DNA from 4 places in the Chryseomicrobium imtechense genome. Region 3 is predicted to be linked to each of the others. Evidence: riboswitches for the same ligand, from Rfam matches in the RefSeq annotation. Region 3 holds a riboswitch; each other region holds the start of a gene.
What was found. A riboswitch is a leader RNA that binds a small molecule or an ion and turns the genes downstream of it on or off. The one in region 3 is predicted to bind S-adenosylmethionine.

Region 1 (4,034 bases), on a different contig from region 3:
TCAGTTATACTTTGGTAAATCGTCATTTTTTTCCCTACTTTCATGTTGTTTCTTGTTCAAACAGTATACCAAGTCAGGTATTTAAATTCCAATTCAAAGTGCTTTGATAGGATTTAATTTCGAGATTCCAGTTGCTTCCTGATTGCTTTTGCGAAATACTAGAATGAGAGAAGTAAAAAGGAGAGATCGCGATGAACGGAGCTGGATTAATTTTAGAAGGCGGAGGCATGCGAGGCGTTTTTACTGGAGGTATTTTAGAATCATTTATGGAGCAGGACTATTATTTTCCATATATCATAGGGGTTTCGGCAGGGGCATGTCACGGCTCTTCCTATGCAGCTAGACAACGAGATAGAAATCGGAAAGTATCCATTGACTATGTGACGCATCCGGATTATATTTCTTTAAAAAATTTAGTGACAAAACGAGAATTGTTTGGGATGGACTTGCTCTTTGATAAGTTGCCGAATGAACTCGTCCCATTCGATTACGAAACGTTTTCTGCATCTCCGGAACGTTTTGTCGTTGGAACGACTGATTGCTATAGTGGAAAACCAATCTATTTTGAAAAGGGAGCACCTCGGGATGAGATTTTGAAGGTGGTTCGGGCCTCTAGTTCTTTACCTTTCATGGCTGCACCCGTTGAGTATAAGGGGCTAAAGTTAATGGACGGTGGCATTGCCGATCCAATCCCATTAAAGAAAGCACTTGAGGATGGAGTAGAGCGCCCCGTTGTCGTTTTGACACGTCCAAAGGGGTATCGCAAAGCAGCTTCCCGGTTTTCAGGGGTCAGTAAGTTCATGTATAAACAATACCCTGGATTGGTCGAACAGATGGAAACACGATGGAAGCATTACAATGAAACGCTGGATTGGCTGGATGAATTAGAAACGCAAGGCGATGCATTTGTTATTCGTCCACAAGAAACGTTTAAAATCAGTCGAGCAGAACGCAATCCACAGCGGTTGTCTGCGTTATATGAATTCGGCTTAAAAAGTGGGCGAGATGGGTTTGACGAATTAATGGACTGGCTAGGGGAACCATATTCCATCATGCCAAAAGCCTGAGGAAGTCTCCTCAGGCTTTGTTTGTACGTAGTGGTTTCAATGCCCCGCCCCATGCGAGTACTTGGTCAAACATGTCGTTGACGTTTTTGTTGTGAAGGTCACGAGGTGTAAATGTTTGTCCTTTTTCAAAATCTAAGAATAAGGATAAGACAGGATGTACACGTACATCTGCAATCATAAGCTCAGCGCATACTTGTCGAACATGCTCAGCTGCACGTGTACCTCCTGCAGATCCGTAACTGACAATTCCAGCTGCTTTGTTGTGCCAAGACTCTTTCGCACTATCAAATGCATTTTTTAAAGCTCCCGTCATGCTGTGATTGTATTCTGCGACAACAAATACAAAGGCATCGAGGGAGTCGAGCTTTTCATTCCATCGTTTTACACCTTCTGATTCAGCTGTCCCAAGCAGTGGAAGGTCAAAATCTTTGATATCTACCAGTTCATAATTGGCGTCTTCACGTCCTTTTGCTTTTTCAACGAGCCATTCTCCAACTTGTGGACTGACCCGACCATCACGCGTACTCCCTAAAATAATGCCTACCTTTAATTTTTCGCTCATCACCATTCCTCCTCATTCATAATAGGTATCTTCAACGGATCCATCTTGTTTAAACACTTTTAAAATGCCATCTTTATCATTGACATATGTTTTTGCTTCTTCAAGAAGCGATTCTTTTGTAGTAGCCGTCTTAATGGCCCTTTCTCCGTCCTGTTTCATAAGTATCCAGTCGTCTTCATGTGCTTTCACTACATAATGAGGGCGTGAAGAATTGTCACTCCCGCTAACATAGTCACGTGCTTTCGCCGTTGCAATAGAAATGGCGCGGCCTTCTTCCATACCGTCATCCACCATCGCATTTGCCATCTCAATCGCTTTATTCCGTACACTAGCGTCTAAATTTTTCATGGAATCGGGATAGTCCGTTTTTGTCCATGGCATTTCAAATCGCCTCCTTGAATTCCTATTTCCCTGCTCGAGTCGTTTTAAACAGGTGGTTGGAGGGAATACTTTACTAATTCAGAATAAGTGGAGGGATGCACAATGTTTGAAAAAGACAAAGATAAAGAGAAAGTAAATAGTGGGAAGATTCCAATGCCAAGCGATGAAAAATCATTGACTGAAGAAGAAAAAATCGATAGTGATCCGTTCTTTTATCGGGAAGACCCTGCGGATAAAGATGGCGAGAATGAACTGTATAACCATAAAAATGCTGATGAAGATGATATCCGATCGAAATGAGGCTGGGAAATTCCCCCTCTTTCTGCTATACTTGACCTAACTGAACATGAACTCTTTTCTTATCAAGAGAGACGGAGGGAATTGGCCCTACGAAGTCTCAGCAACCTGCCCGCGCGGTAAGGTGCTCCATCCAACAGGGGATACCTGAACGATGAGGAGAAATTGTGCACTTGCAACTCTTCTCTCTCGTGGGGAAGAGTTTTTTGTTTGGCACAATTTTAGGAGGCGATTCACATGGGAAAAGAAGCACTTGAAAAGCAGTTGTATGAATTAAAGACGAAAGAAGTCAAAAGCTATGCGGGGGCTATGCAGCGTCATCAACAAGTCAAAGCACTAGAAGCGCAGTTGCACTACTTGGAGCTTGGGGAAGAAATATCTCGCCAGCGAGTCGATGAGGCGATCGAAGAAATTACAGCACTTGAGCAGGAGATTGCGCGACTATCACGAAGTATAGAAGAAAAGAAACAGGATTTACATTTCTACTTATTCGGTCCATCCGTCAAACGACTATTTTAGGGGGAACAGCCATGAAATTCATCATCAGCTCAGATGCTTGGAAAACAACATTAACATCTAAACAAGCAACCCGTGCTATTGCACAAGGCTTGCAGTCTGTCGATCCAACGCTTGAAATTGTAGAGTTCCCGATTGCAGATGGAGGGGAAGGAACTTTGGATGCGCTTATGAATGCAACGAGAGGAACATACAAAACGGCCACTGTTCATGACCCGCTTGGCCGTCCGGTTGAGGCGAAGTATGGTGTCACAGGGCTTTCGCGTCATACATGTGTGATTGAGATGGCGCAAGCTTCCGGTTTCTCCTATGTCAAAAAGCATGAACAGAACCCACGACTCGCGTCTACGTTTGGCACCGGTGAACTGATTCGTGCAGCACTTGATGAAGGGCATCGCAATTTTATTTTGGCAATTGGGAGCAGTGCAACAAATGACGGAGGAGCAGGTATGTTACGGGCTCTTGGATTGAAGTTTTTAGACAAAGAGGGTCAGGAAATGTCAGGAGATTTGGTACAACTTAAACATCTTGATCGGTTAGATGATGCAGAGTTTGATAAACGTCTTCAAGAATGTACATTCGCAGTAGTGAGTGATGTACAGATTCCATATATAGGGCCTCAAGGTGCAACGCGTCTATATGGGGAGACGAAAGGCCTGCAAGCAGAAGAGTCGGAAGAAGTGGAAGCAGCACTCCAACAGCTAGCAGATGTCATCGAGGCACATACCGGGGTTCGTCTGCATGACCGAGCAGGAGCGGGTTCTGGAGGAGGCTTAGGCGGAGCCGTCCAAGCATTTTTCCCGACCAAGTGGTATCACGGAATCGATTTTGTGCTGAAGCGATCAGGATGGGAAAATGCATTGTCTGGTGTTACACACGTAATTACTGGAGAAGGACGCCTTGATGCGCATACGTTCTTAGAAGGAAAAGGACCGCATGGCGTGGCGAAGTTTGCAGGGGACAAAGGCTTGCCGGTGACATTGTTTGCTGGAAGTGGCGATATCGATGTGGCTGAAGAAGCTAACGATGTTTTCAATGAAGTCGTGGTACTTGCCACTTCAGAGAAAGAAGTAGAGCAAGCGCTTGAAAAGCCTGAAGAGGTGTTACGACAAGCGGCAGCGCGCTGGTACGCAGTAAAACGCGGAGAATAAACGAAAGCCTAGCGGGTAAGATTACCTGCTAGGCTTTTTTGTGGCGTGCTGAATTAGTTT
Region 2 (4,034 bases), on a different contig from region 3:
TTGTTCTTCGCGGCTTCTCCGTGACTTGGAAGATCACCCATGACAACATGGCAGTCGTTGCTTCGTAAGTATTCTATAACCCATGCGTAGCGTCTATGATGTTCCAATACATTATGGACGATAACGACAATGGCTTTCGGTTGGTTTTCGGTTTCCCATATCCACATGGCTACCTTCCCCTTTCTCATTCTGCTACACTTACTTTATAGTATAGCAAGGGTATAGAAAGGAAGTCTGTTATGATCTATCCATTTGGCGAAAAAACTCCAAATATCCATCCGTCCGTGTTTATTGCGGATTTCACGACCATCACAGGAGATGTAGAAATCGGTGAAGGGTCTTCAGTATTTTTCAACACTATCATTCGCGGCGACGTCAATGCGACACGCATTGGTCGTAAGGTCAACATCCAAGATCTTTGTTGCCTTCACCAAAGTCCTCAGTTCCCACTTGTCATAGAAGACGAAGTAACGGTCGGTCATCAAGTGACACTGCATAGTTGCACTATCCGGAAAGGTGCCTTGATTGGAATGGGTTCCATCATTTTAGATGGTGCAGAAATCGGAGAAGGTGCATTTATTGGAGCCGGTAGTCTCGTCCCTCAAGGAAAAATGATTCCTGCTGGTATGATGGCATATGGACGGCCAGCGAAGGTTGTGCGAGCTGTCAATGAGGAAGATAAGAAGGACATGGAGCGCATTGTGCGTGAGTATCATGAAAAGGGTCAATACTATAAAGGTTTGCAAGAATAACAAAAAAACTCCCAAGGAAGTAAATTCCTCGGGAGTTTCCTCATTTTATAAACCAGCTTTTGCTTTTAACTCAGCTGCTTTGTCTGTTTTTTCCCATGGTACATCGATGTCTGTACGACCAAAGTGTCCGTACGCAGCAGTTTGCTTGTAGATCGGACGACGAAGATCAAGCATCTTGATGATTCCCGCTGGGCGTAGGTCAAACAACTCGCGAATCCATGTTACCATGTCTGCTTCTGTTGCTTTTCCTGTACCGAATGTATCCACAGCAATTGAAACTGGCTGTGCTACACCGATTGCATAAGCAAGTTGCACTTCTACTTTATCCGCAAGACCCGCTGCTACGAGATTTTTCGCAACATAACGAGCTGCATATGCTGCAGAGCGGTCAACTTTTGTTGCATCTTTCCCAGAGAATGCACCGCCACCGTGACGTGCATAACCACCGTACGTATCAACGATAATTTTGCGGCCAGTTAAACCAGCATCTCCTTGTGGTCCACCGATTACGAAGCGGCCAGTTGGGTTGATAAAGTATTTCGTGTTTTCGTCAATCCACTCAGCCGGTACGACTGCGTTGATGACGTGTTCTTTCAAATCAGACTGAATTTGCTCTAGCGTAATTTCAGGAGCGTGTTGTGTAGAAATTACGATTGTATCGACACGCACTGGCTTGCCGTTTTCATCGTATTCAACAGTCACTTGTGTTTTACCGTCTGGACGTAAGTACTCAAGTGTTTCGTTTTTACGTACTTCCGATAAGCGGCGTGATAATTTGTGCGCCAAGCTGATTGGAAGTGGCATTAATTCTTCTGTTTCATTACAAGCAAATCCGAACATCAGACCTTGGTCACCCGCTCCGATAGCTTCGATGTCAGCGTCTGTCATAGACCCTTCGCGTGCTTCAAGTGCACGGTCTACTCCAGCCGCGATATCTGCAGACTGCTCATCAATTGCAGTTAAAACAGCAGATGTATCTGCGTCAAAACCGAATTTTGCACGTGTGTAGCCGATTTCTCGAACTGTTTCACGCACCGTTTTTTGAATGTCTACATAAGCAGATGTTGTAATTTCTCCAGCAACTAGAACAAGTCCAGTTGTGACGGTTGTTTCGCACGCTACACGTGCATTCGGGTCTTCAGTTAAGATTGCGTCAAGGATCGCATCTGAGATTTGGTCACAAATCTTATCCGGATGGCCTTCTGTTACTGATTCCGAAGTGAATAATCGACGTTGTGTCATGATATATTTCCTCCTTCTTGATCCTGCGGGATTGCTCCCGTGAATTGAACCGGTACTCATTCCCCATGGCAAGCCTAGAATACTTGAAGCTGTTTTGGATTTGGCGCATGGTTGAAGGCGTTCATAAATAATAAAATCCTTTCACTCACTAATGAGGAAAGGATGATTTCTTTGCACCTTTCACTCTTATCAATCAGGGGAATCCCCTGTCTCAGGTTGGGCACCTTTTCAATAAGTGTTGCATCTCTATCTTATTGAGGTTGCCGGGTTTCATAGGGCCTGACCCCTCCACCAGCTCGGGATAAGAGTATCCGTTCAATTTTCCATCATACGCATTCACCTATCGAAAGTCAACAAAAAACTGTGTGAAAGTCCCCACAAAAAAATCACTAATCAAGTGACGTATTAGTGTAGACTATTTAGTTTAATGTGTTATACTAATTCACATATTAGCATTCCGTCACTTCGGAAAATCTATTTAAGGATGGTATTTAACCTATGCAATCGATCGATACAAAAAGCGCAATTCAGTCTTTATTATCGGGAGACCAAGTCCACACGCAACTATCTGTAGCGGAACTTGTTGAACAAGCAACTGCTCGTGGTGAAGGTATGCTGACTTCAACTGGTGCACTACGTGCTGAAACTGGAAAGTATACGGGGCGTTCCCCAGAAGATAAATATATGGTAGATGAAGATATTTCACGTGATAAAGTAGATTGGGGTTCAGTCAACCGCCCAATCTCAAAAGAAGTATTCCAAAACTTATATGCAAAAGTTGTCGATTACCTACAAACAAAAGATGCTCTTTTCTTATTTAAAGGGTTCGCTGGTGCAGACGAAGCGTCTCGCCTACCAATCCAAGTAATCAATGAATACGCATGGCACAACTTGTTCGCCCATCAATTATTCATTCGTCCAACCGCTGAAGAGCTTGCTAACCACGAAGCACAATTCACAATCGTGAGTGCTCCAACGTTCAAAGCAGATCCTGCAGTTGATGGTACGAACTCTGAGACCTTCATCATGGTGTCTATTGAAGAGCGCATCGTACTAATCGGTGGTACGGAGTATGCGGGTGAGATGAAAAAATCCATCTTTGGTATTATGAACTACTTGCTTCCTGAGCAAGGGATTCTTCCAATGCACTGTTCTGCAAACGTAGGCGAAGAAGGCGACGTTACATTGTTCTTCGGTCTGTCTGGAACTGGGAAAACAACTTTATCTGCAGACAAAGGCCGTCATTTAATTGGTGACGACGAGCATGGTTGGTCAGATACGGGCGTCTTCAATATGGAAGGCGGATGCTACGCAAAATGTATCAACCTAACAGAAGAAAATGAGCCTGAGATCTATAACGCAATCAAATTCGGTACTGTTCTTGAGAACGTAGTCGTAAATGAAGAAACACGTGAAGCAGATTACGATGACAACTCTTTAACAGAGAATACACGTGCTGCCTATCCAATCGATTACATCGACAACATCATGGTGCCTTCTGTTGCAGGTCATCCAAAAACAATCGTGTTCTTAACGGCGGATGCGTTTGGCGTTTTGCCTCCAATCTCGAAATTAACAAAAGAACAAGCGATGTACCATTTCCTAAGTGGCTTCACATCAAAACTTGCGGGAACTGAGCGCGGGATTACAAGTCCACAACCAGTATTCTCAACATGCTTCGGTTCTCCTTTCCTACCACTTCCAGCTGCTGTATACGCAGAGATGCTTGGAAACAAAATTGACGAACACGGCGCAAACGTCTACCTTGTCAATACAGGTTGGACTGGTGGAGAGTATGGCGTTGGAACGCGTATGAAACTTTCTTACACACGCGCTATGGTTCGCGCTGCAATCGAAGGGAAACTTGAGAACGTAGAAACAGAGCAAGGTTCTGTATTCGGCGTTGCGATTCCTAAAGAAGTTCCTGGCGTACCAAGTGACGTCTTGAACCCACGTAATGCATGGGCAGACAAAGATGCTTATGACAAAAAAGCAAAAGAACTTGCAGATAGCTTCCGCGAGAACTTCAATAAGTTCTCT
Region 3 (4,034 bases):
CATTGGTCTTGTTGGATACGGAATTTTTACGTACTGGCAAGGCACCCAAATCGCGGACGGGGAAGCAAGTTCAGAACCGTTTGACGGAAGCGCTTATGACGGCGGAAGGATGAATGTCCTACTATTAGGTGTGGACAGCCGTGGTGAAGAGAAGTCTAGGACTGACACTATGATGGTAGCTTCGTGGGATCCTGAATCCAATGATGTTCGACTCATCTCTTTGATGCGTGATATTTATGCAGAGATTCCAGGGTATCAATCTTATAAATTAAATACGGCCTATTATCTCGGTGGAGCGGATTTGACGAGACAGACTATTGAAGGGATGTTTGGCATTCCCCTTCATCATTACGCACTCATTGACTTTACAAGTTTCGAGACGATGGTCGATATCCTTGCACCAAACGGAATCGAAATTGATGTTGAAAAAGATATGTCTGAAGAGATTGGTGTCGAACTCAAACAAGGGGTGCATCAATTGAACGGCCAAGAGTTACTAGGATATGCGCGCTTCCGAAAAGACGAAGAAGGTGATTTCGGTCGAGTGAGACGGCAACAAGTTGTCATTGAAGCACTTTCTAACGAAGTAACATCTGTCGGCAATCTTCATCGTCTTCCGAAGTTTGCGGGTGCTTTAAATGGGTACATTCAAACGGATATTACAAATACAGATAAGTTGAATTACTTGTTAGATGTGGCGCTAGGCGGAAGCCCTGAAGTAGAGCGTTTAACGATTCCTCGAGAAGGAGAATACCGCTACAATTCATACAGTCATGCAGGAAGCGTCATCGAAATTGATCAACAAGCAGCACAAGCAGCAATTGCTGAGTTCTTAGAGTAGGAGGATCTCTATGTTTGATGACAAGAAACCAGGTTTTTTTGATACACGCTTTATTCAATTTTTAGGCGGAAAAAATACAATCTTTGCTTTGTTATTGCTTCTACTGATTGGGTTGACGATTTTTATCTTTGATTTGGTATCGTTTGTCTTCAATCCATTCACCGTATTTTTAGGGAATGTCGTGTTACCGATTATTTTGGCGACTATTTTGTATTACTTGTTACGTCCGATTCTACGTTTACTTGAGAAAATAAAGGTTCCTCGTATTTGGGGAATACTGATTCTGTTCTTAGCAGTGATTGGATTGATTACACTTCTTGTATTCTTGGTGTTCCCATTTTTAAAAGATCAGACCATTCGATTTGTTGAGAACTTCCCAGAAGTTTTTTCTCAACTCATTAATAACATTACAATATGGCTACAAACATCGATGTTTTCAGGGATTTATAATTCACTAGAAGCAGATATCAATCAGTGGATACAAGAGATACCAAGTCAATTGGCGGTGTTCTTCCAAGATACGTTCGCACGTGTTGCAACGGGTATCAGTTCATTCATTGGAGCGATTACAAGTTTTGTACTTGCGATTGTTACCGTTCCATTTATCTTGTTCTATTTATTAAAAGATGGAGAAAAGTTACCACAATACTTTTTACGTCTATTGCCTCCGCGTATGCGTGAGGAGACGGCTCAAGTGTTTGCAGACATTGACCGTCAAATCAGTTCGTATATCCAGGGTCAGCTGTTAGTATCGGCAGCTATTGGAATTATGGTGTTCATCGGATTTAGCATCATCCAGATGCCATATGCAGTGTTATTAGGTGCTATTGCAATGGTGACGAGTGTGGTTCCCTATTTAGGGCCGATTATTGCAATAACACCAGCAGTAATTATTGCGCTCGTGCAGTCGCCATTCATGCTTCTCAAACTCGCTGCTGTATGGACGGTCGTGCAACTTGTTGAAGGAAAATTCATTTCTCCGCAGATTATGGGGAAAACGTTGCATATTCATCCGATTACCATCATATTCGTACTTGTAACAGCAGGTTCCTTATTTGGAGTGCCTGGCATTATCCTTGGGATTCCAGGGTATACTATAGTTAAAGTAATCGTAACTCACTTCTTCCGGTTATTTAAAATGCGGTATAATCGTTATGAACCGGTTGTGGAGAATCACTACGAATATTTATCGAAAACGAATAAGGTGGAGTAAGTATGAACTCGTTTGAATCCCATATTGAAAAAGGTCTTATCAAAATCGATACGGTGGTCGATCACCCGTATATCGAACATGGCATCAATTTATCCGGCACCATTTACATCGAGGGACTGGAGCAGCAAGAAGAGGTAGAAGACATCCGTTTAGAAGTATGCAAGAAAGAAAAACGTGAATTGATTGCAAAACTATCCTTTGAGCCAGTCGGCAATCCGGCATCAAAAGGAACGCTCATGATTCCGTTTGAAATCATGCCGGATGAACGCTGGGTGCCAGAAGAAGGGGAAGAAGCGACACAGCTCGTATTGACTACGACTGCATTCTTCTCAGATGGAAGCAGTTTGAGCGATGAAGACGAATTGATATTTGATATCGAAGAGTAGGCTTGAACTTTACGATTGCGTTTGATACAATCGCATCAATACAAAATTGCATATTCATTATCAAGAGAAGTCGAGGGACATGGCCCGGTGACGCTTCAGCAACCTCTGTTTGACAGAAAGGTGCTTCCTCCATCAAGTGCTGACTTGGAAGATAATACTACCGACACTCTGCCCTTGTTATGGGTAGAGTGTTTTTTTAAGGAGAGAAACCAATGCCAATCAATTTGCCGAAAGATTTACCTGTAATTGAAAAACTCCGTGATGAAAATATCTTTGTGATGGACCAAGAACGCGCGCACACGCAAGATATTCGTCCACTTGAAGTACTCATTGTCAATTTGATGCCGGAAAAAGAGAAAACCGAGCATCAGTTACTGCGTTTACTTGGAAATACGCCACTTCAGACGAATGTGACATTTTTACGTATGGCTAGTTATCAACCGAAAAATGTCAGTAGCAGTCACTTGGATCAGTTTTATACAGTATTCGAGGATATCAAAGACCGACGATTTGACGGAATGATTGTGACGGGCGCGCCGGTCGAGCAAATGCCCTTTGAAGAAGTGGCCTACTGGCCTGAGATTGTGACCTTGTTATTTTGGGCGAAGACGCATGTGACATCAACGTTATCGATTTGCTGGGGAGCTCAGGCCGTGCTTTATCACGAGTTTACTATCGAGAAAGAAGATTTACCGAAGAAATGTTCGGGAGTTTACCCACACTCGTTGTTAACACCTCATAGTCCGCTTGTTCGCGGATTCAATGATACGTTCTTGGCACCGCACTCTCGTCATACGACGGTCAGTTACGAAAAACTCTTGAAGCAGCCAGCCCTTGAAGTAGTAGCAGTTTCAGATCAAGCGGGTGTGTTTTTGGTGCAATCAAAAGACCAACGCCACATCATGGCAACTGGTCATTTAGAATATGATGCGACGACATTACGAGATGAATATGAGCGAGACATCGCAAAAGGATTGGAGTGCGAAGTGCCAGAGAATTATTTTCCTGATGATGACCCAACAAAAGATCCTCAAAACACGTGGCGTTCTCACACCCATTTATTGTTCTCGAATTGGTTAAATTATTATGTCTACCAGCAGACCCCTTTTGAGTGGAGCACTTCGTCATGAGCTTTGAAGAAAAGATCCGGGTTGCGTTCGGAAAGAGAGGCGAGGTGTGGCTAGTAGAACTCCCGAAACAACTTGAGAAGATCGCCTGTTTACATGAATTGACTGGACTGACGCCATTTTCGAACCTGTCTTACAATTATGTAGCCCGAGCAACGATGAAGGGGAAGTCTGTTGTCTTGAAGGTTGGTATACCCGGTACTGATTTCACAAATGAAGCAGTTGCTATGCAGGCCTTTGGAACGTTTGGAGTACCACAGCTCTTGTTTAAAAACACCGACTTCGGCTACTATATTATGGAAGATATATCGCCTGGTTATACACTAAATGTCCGATTTCCCGAAACGAGAACGAGTGTTCGTTTATTTGTGGAGCAGTGGAGGAGGTTGCATGACACGGAGGTGCCAACTACCGATTTGAATCAGTTACCACAAATTGAGCGATGGTTTGAGAGTTTAGAGACTCAC
Region 4 (4,034 bases), on a different contig from region 3:
TGTTGCGGCTTGAGAATACCTGGAATGCGTGACCCGCTTCGTGTGTCAACACGTCGATGTCCCCAGATGTCCCATTAAAGTTTGAGAAGATGAACGGAGAATCGTGGTTTTCGATAAATGTACAGTATCCGCCTGCTTCTTTCCCTTTTTTCGCGACAAGGTCCATCAAATTACGGTCGAGCATGAACTGGAAAAACTCGTTTGTCTCAGGAGACAGCTCTTCGTACATCTTCTTTCCACCTTCAATGATCCATTCGGGCGAACCTTGTGGCGTTGCGTTTCCTGTTAAGAAGGTTAGTGGCTCATCGTAGTGTTTTAATTTCTCTACACCGATGCGCTTTGCTTGTTTCTCATACAGTTTAGTCGCGACAGGTACAATATAGTCGCGCACTTGGTCGCGGAACGTCTTTACCATCTCCGCATTGTAATCGATACGGTTCATACGGATATAGCCAAGTTCGACGAAGTTTTTATAGCCCATCTTGTGCGCAATCTCTGTACGTACTTTTACAAGCTCATCATAAATTGCATCGAATTTCTCTGCGTGAGATGCGAAGAAACCAAACGATGCTTCTTTTGCCTTTTTACGCGTTTCACGGTCTGTCGATTCTGCAAACGGTCCTAGTTGAGCAAGTGTCAGCGTTTCGCCGTTAAATTCAACTTGAGCAGAAGCCACAAGCTTTGAATAATCCGATGCCAATTTATTTTCTTTTTGAAGAAGTGGCATGATCTCTGGTGAGAACGATTTGATTTGGAACTCGGCTAAATCAAACAATTGTTGTCCCCAACGTTCTTCTAAATTTGAACGAAATGGTGAGTCTACAAGGGCTTTGTAATAGTCTGTCACGATCTCTTCCATCTCAGGAGAGATTTCATCAAAATAATCCCGTTCACTTTGATAAAATTCATCGTTCGTGTCAATGGATGCGCGGATGTAGACAAGGTTTGCCATTGTCGAAAAGTCTGCACGCAGTGTGTTGAGAGTTTGAATCGCTTCATTTTGCTCTTCATAAGAAGACGCGGCCTTGAATGCTTCTAATGCCTCTTTTGCGCGTGATTTGAGAGCACCCATATCGGGACGTTCGTATGTATACTCTTGGAATTGTGTTGTCATGCAAAATCCTCCTTGGATTCTTCGATAATCGAAGGTCTCACCGTCTATTCTTTCGCAATTCAGAGTGTTTGGCAAGCGATTTCTGGCTGAAAAAACAGAAAATTTCAAATGGGGTGTTGACAGATGTTTCCTTGCTGTTTTATACTTCAATGCAATAGACAGACGTATATGTACTCTTATCCAGAGTGGCGGAGGGACTAGGCCCTGCGAAGCCCGGCAACCAACAAGCAATTTTGCTTGGAAAGGTGCTAATTCCTACAGATCGATTTCGGTCTGGAAGATAAGAGGAGGACAAGCTGAGGCTCCTCTTCTTAATTGAAGAGGGGCCTTTTCATTGTCTCTTCCTCTCTGGATGTCTGCTCTACCCAACAAAAAGGAGGAAGAACAATGACAAACTTACGACCAGAAACGATTTTACTTCACGGAGGCCAACAACCAGACCCCGTCACAGGATCACGCGCGGTACCCATCCATAAGACCACTTCATTCGTTTTCCAAAACACAGAGCACGCGCAAAATTTATTCGCACTGAAAGAGGCAGGCAACATTTACACACGTATCGGCAATCCGACAGTCGATGTGTTTGAACAACGCGTCGCCCAACTTGAAGGAGGGACAGCTGCCGTTGCATTATCCTCTGGAATGTCTGCAATCGCCTTTTCTATTTTGAATATTGCAGGGGCAGGCGATGAAATTGTTGCCGCATCGAACCTGTACGGTGGAACATACAACTTATTCGCCCATACACTTCCACGCTACGGAATCACTGTGAAGTTTGTCGATTCCACAGATCCTGAGAATTTCCGTGCAGCGGTCACTTCGAACACGAAAGGTTTCTTTGCTGAAACGATTGGAAATCCAAGTTTGAACGTACTGGATATCGAAGCAGTCGCGCAGGTTGCGAACGAAGTGGGTGTACCTCTCTTGATCGATAACACATTTGCTACACCGTACGGAACACAGCCGATTCGCCACGGTGCCCACGTTGTCATCCATTCCGCTACAAAATGGATTGGTGGGCACGGGACTACAATTGGAGGTGTAGTGGTCGATGGCGGAAATTTTGACTGGAACTCAGATAAATTCCCGGGATATACAGAGCCAGACGTGACCTACCACGGTCTGCGTTACGGAATTGACGTACCACAAGTAGCATTTGCTATCCGACTTCGCGTGCAATTGCTGCGTGATTTTGGACCCGCTCTAAGCCCGGAATCGGCTTTTTCTTTCCTGCAAGGTCTGGAGACACTTCACTTACGCGTCCCAAGACACAATGAGAACGCACAAGTTGTGGCAAACTATTTGAAGCAACATGAAGAAGTAGAGTGGGTGAACTATCCGGGACTTGAAGAGCATCCTTCTCATGAGCTGGCGAAAAAGTATTTAGGACAAGGTGCCGGCTCGATTCTAACGTTCGGAGTAAAAGGTGGGAAACAGGCAGGGCAATTATTAATTGATTCCATTCCATTGTTCTCGCATGTAGCAAATGTAGGAGATGCCAAATCACTGATCATCCACCCGGCCTCCACGACACACCAGCAATTAGGTGAAGGTGAAGAACTTGCGCGAACAGGTGTGACGCCAGAACTTGTTCGTTTGTCGATTGGATTGGAGCATATTGACGATATTTTAGAAGCACTAGATGCAGGATTACAAGCTGTTAAAAAAGCCGCTCTTCCCGTCTGATTTGTCCGTACAAGAAAAACAAATGTATCCTCAGGAAAGATTTTTCTTGTTTTCTTTAAAATCTTCCTCTAAAATAGGAAAAATACTACGGTGAATGGACTTGGAGGAATGAAGATGGCAAAACTACGAGCAGCAATTTTAGGATACGGGACAGTGGGACAAGGGATTTACCGCATCTTGCAAGATAAACGAGAAGAGTTGCAACGCTCTCTTGGCCTCGACATTGAAGTTGGCGCAATTCTTGTGAATGATTTGGAAAAACCTCGTCCTGCAACCCCGGGCGTTCTCATCACAGATAAGTACGACGACATCTTGGCCATTCCTGGATTGCAGGTCGTATTTGAAGCGATTGTAGGAGAAGACCCAGCCTATGGGTATTTATGTCAGGCAATTGACAAAGGGTGCCATGTCATCACAGCAAATAAAGTCATGTTCTCGCGCTATCATATCGATCTTCATGAACGAGCGAAATCAAAGGGTGTCTATATCGGCTACGAAGCCACTACAGCAGGGGGCGTACCGGTCATCAAGACACTCAAGAACCTGTTGCAAGTCAACACGGTCCATCGCATTCAAGGGATTTTGAACGGGACGTCGAATTATATCCTGACTTCAATGCGCACAGACAATAGTGCCTTCGACGCTGCACTTCGTGATGCGCAAGCACTTGGCTATGCAGAAGCAGATCCTTACAACGATGTATCCGGAATGGATGCGTTTCATAAGCTGATGATTTTGAGTGCGCTCGCATTTGATAAGCAACCAGAACGAAGCGAGGTGGATGTAAGAGGAATCGATACAATTACATTAGACGATGTTCAGCGTGCGCAATTTGAAGGGTTACGCTACCGCCATGTCGCTGAAATCGTTCAGCACCCCGATGGACGTTTAGAAGCTTCTGTAGGCCCACAACTAGTAGGACCAGACCACCCACTGTATGCTATCGAAGGAGTGAACAATGCAGTGGCAGTTGATACAAACTACATTGGCACATTGACACTTGTTGGCCCTGGAGCAGGGATGTACCCGACGGCGAGTGTGATGGTAGAAGATTACGCGGAGATTATTGGGAAGCGGGCTGGGTTTATGATTTCTATTTAGTTTTAGATGTGGAGCCGACTGTTCAGAAATTGTGCAAGAAGACAGCGGAGCCCGTGAAGCGCTCTTTGCTTCATGGGATGCGATGGCTTCTTGCGGGATTTCTAGGAGGCGCAACTCGATTCCGTTCGAAGTC

Region 1: linked by a shared signal. The riboswitch ahead of AB5N96_RS07695 (hypothetical protein) and the one ahead of metA (homoserine O-acetyltransferase MetA) in region 3 are both predicted to bind S-adenosylmethionine.
Region 2: linked by a shared signal. The riboswitch ahead of metK (methionine adenosyltransferase) and the one ahead of metA (homoserine O-acetyltransferase MetA) in region 3 are both predicted to bind S-adenosylmethionine.
Region 4: linked by a shared signal. The riboswitch ahead of AB5N96_RS10320 (O-acetylhomoserine aminocarboxypropyltransferase/cysteine synthase family protein) and the one ahead of metA (homoserine O-acetyltransferase MetA) in region 3 are both predicted to bind S-adenosylmethionine.

What each region holds. Positions count from the first base shown of each region.
Region 1 covers NZ_JBGOBM010000006.1:98,395-102,428, reverse strand. Annotated here, with positions in the region: gene cysK (cysteine synthase A) at 1-26, opposite strand, end outside; gene AB5N96_RS07715 (patatin-like phospholipase family protein) at 192-1,067, shown strand; gene AB5N96_RS07710 (NADPH-dependent FMN reductase) at 1,078-1,629, opposite strand; gene AB5N96_RS07705 (DUF2188 domain-containing protein) at 1,642-2,010, opposite strand; gene AB5N96_RS07700 (hypothetical protein) at 2,113-2,310, shown strand; SAM riboswitch class I at 2,367-2,468, shown strand; gene AB5N96_RS07695 (hypothetical protein) at 2,545-2,826, shown strand; gene AB5N96_RS07690 (glycerate kinase) at 2,838-3,974, shown strand.
Region 2 covers NZ_JBGOBM010000004.1:198,021-202,054, reverse strand. Annotated here, with positions in the region: gene AB5N96_RS05855 (alpha/beta hydrolase) at 1-167, opposite strand, end outside; gene AB5N96_RS05850 (gamma carbonic anhydrase) at 240-752, shown strand; gene metK (methionine adenosyltransferase) at 798-1,997, opposite strand; SAM riboswitch class I at 2,178-2,302, opposite strand; gene pckA (phosphoenolpyruvate carboxykinase (ATP)) at 2,493-4,034, shown strand, end outside.
Region 3 covers NZ_JBGOBM010000019.1:2,486-6,519, forward strand. Annotated here, with positions in the region: gene AB5N96_RS12850 (LCP family protein) at 1-841, shown strand, start outside; gene AB5N96_RS12855 (AI-2E family transporter) at 852-2,054, shown strand; gene AB5N96_RS12860 (sporulation protein) at 2,057-2,440, shown strand; SAM riboswitch class I at 2,495-2,598, shown strand; gene metA (homoserine O-acetyltransferase MetA) at 2,653-3,570, shown strand; gene AB5N96_RS12870 (aminoglycoside phosphotransferase family protein) at 3,567-4,034, shown strand, end outside.
Region 4 covers NZ_JBGOBM010000010.1:54,260-58,293, reverse strand. Annotated here, with positions in the region: gene AB5N96_RS10325 (M3 family oligoendopeptidase) at 1-1,114, opposite strand, end outside; SAM riboswitch class I at 1,288-1,401, shown strand; gene AB5N96_RS10320 (O-acetylhomoserine aminocarboxypropyltransferase/cysteine synthase family protein) at 1,502-2,800, shown strand; gene AB5N96_RS10315 (homoserine dehydrogenase) at 2,915-3,901, shown strand.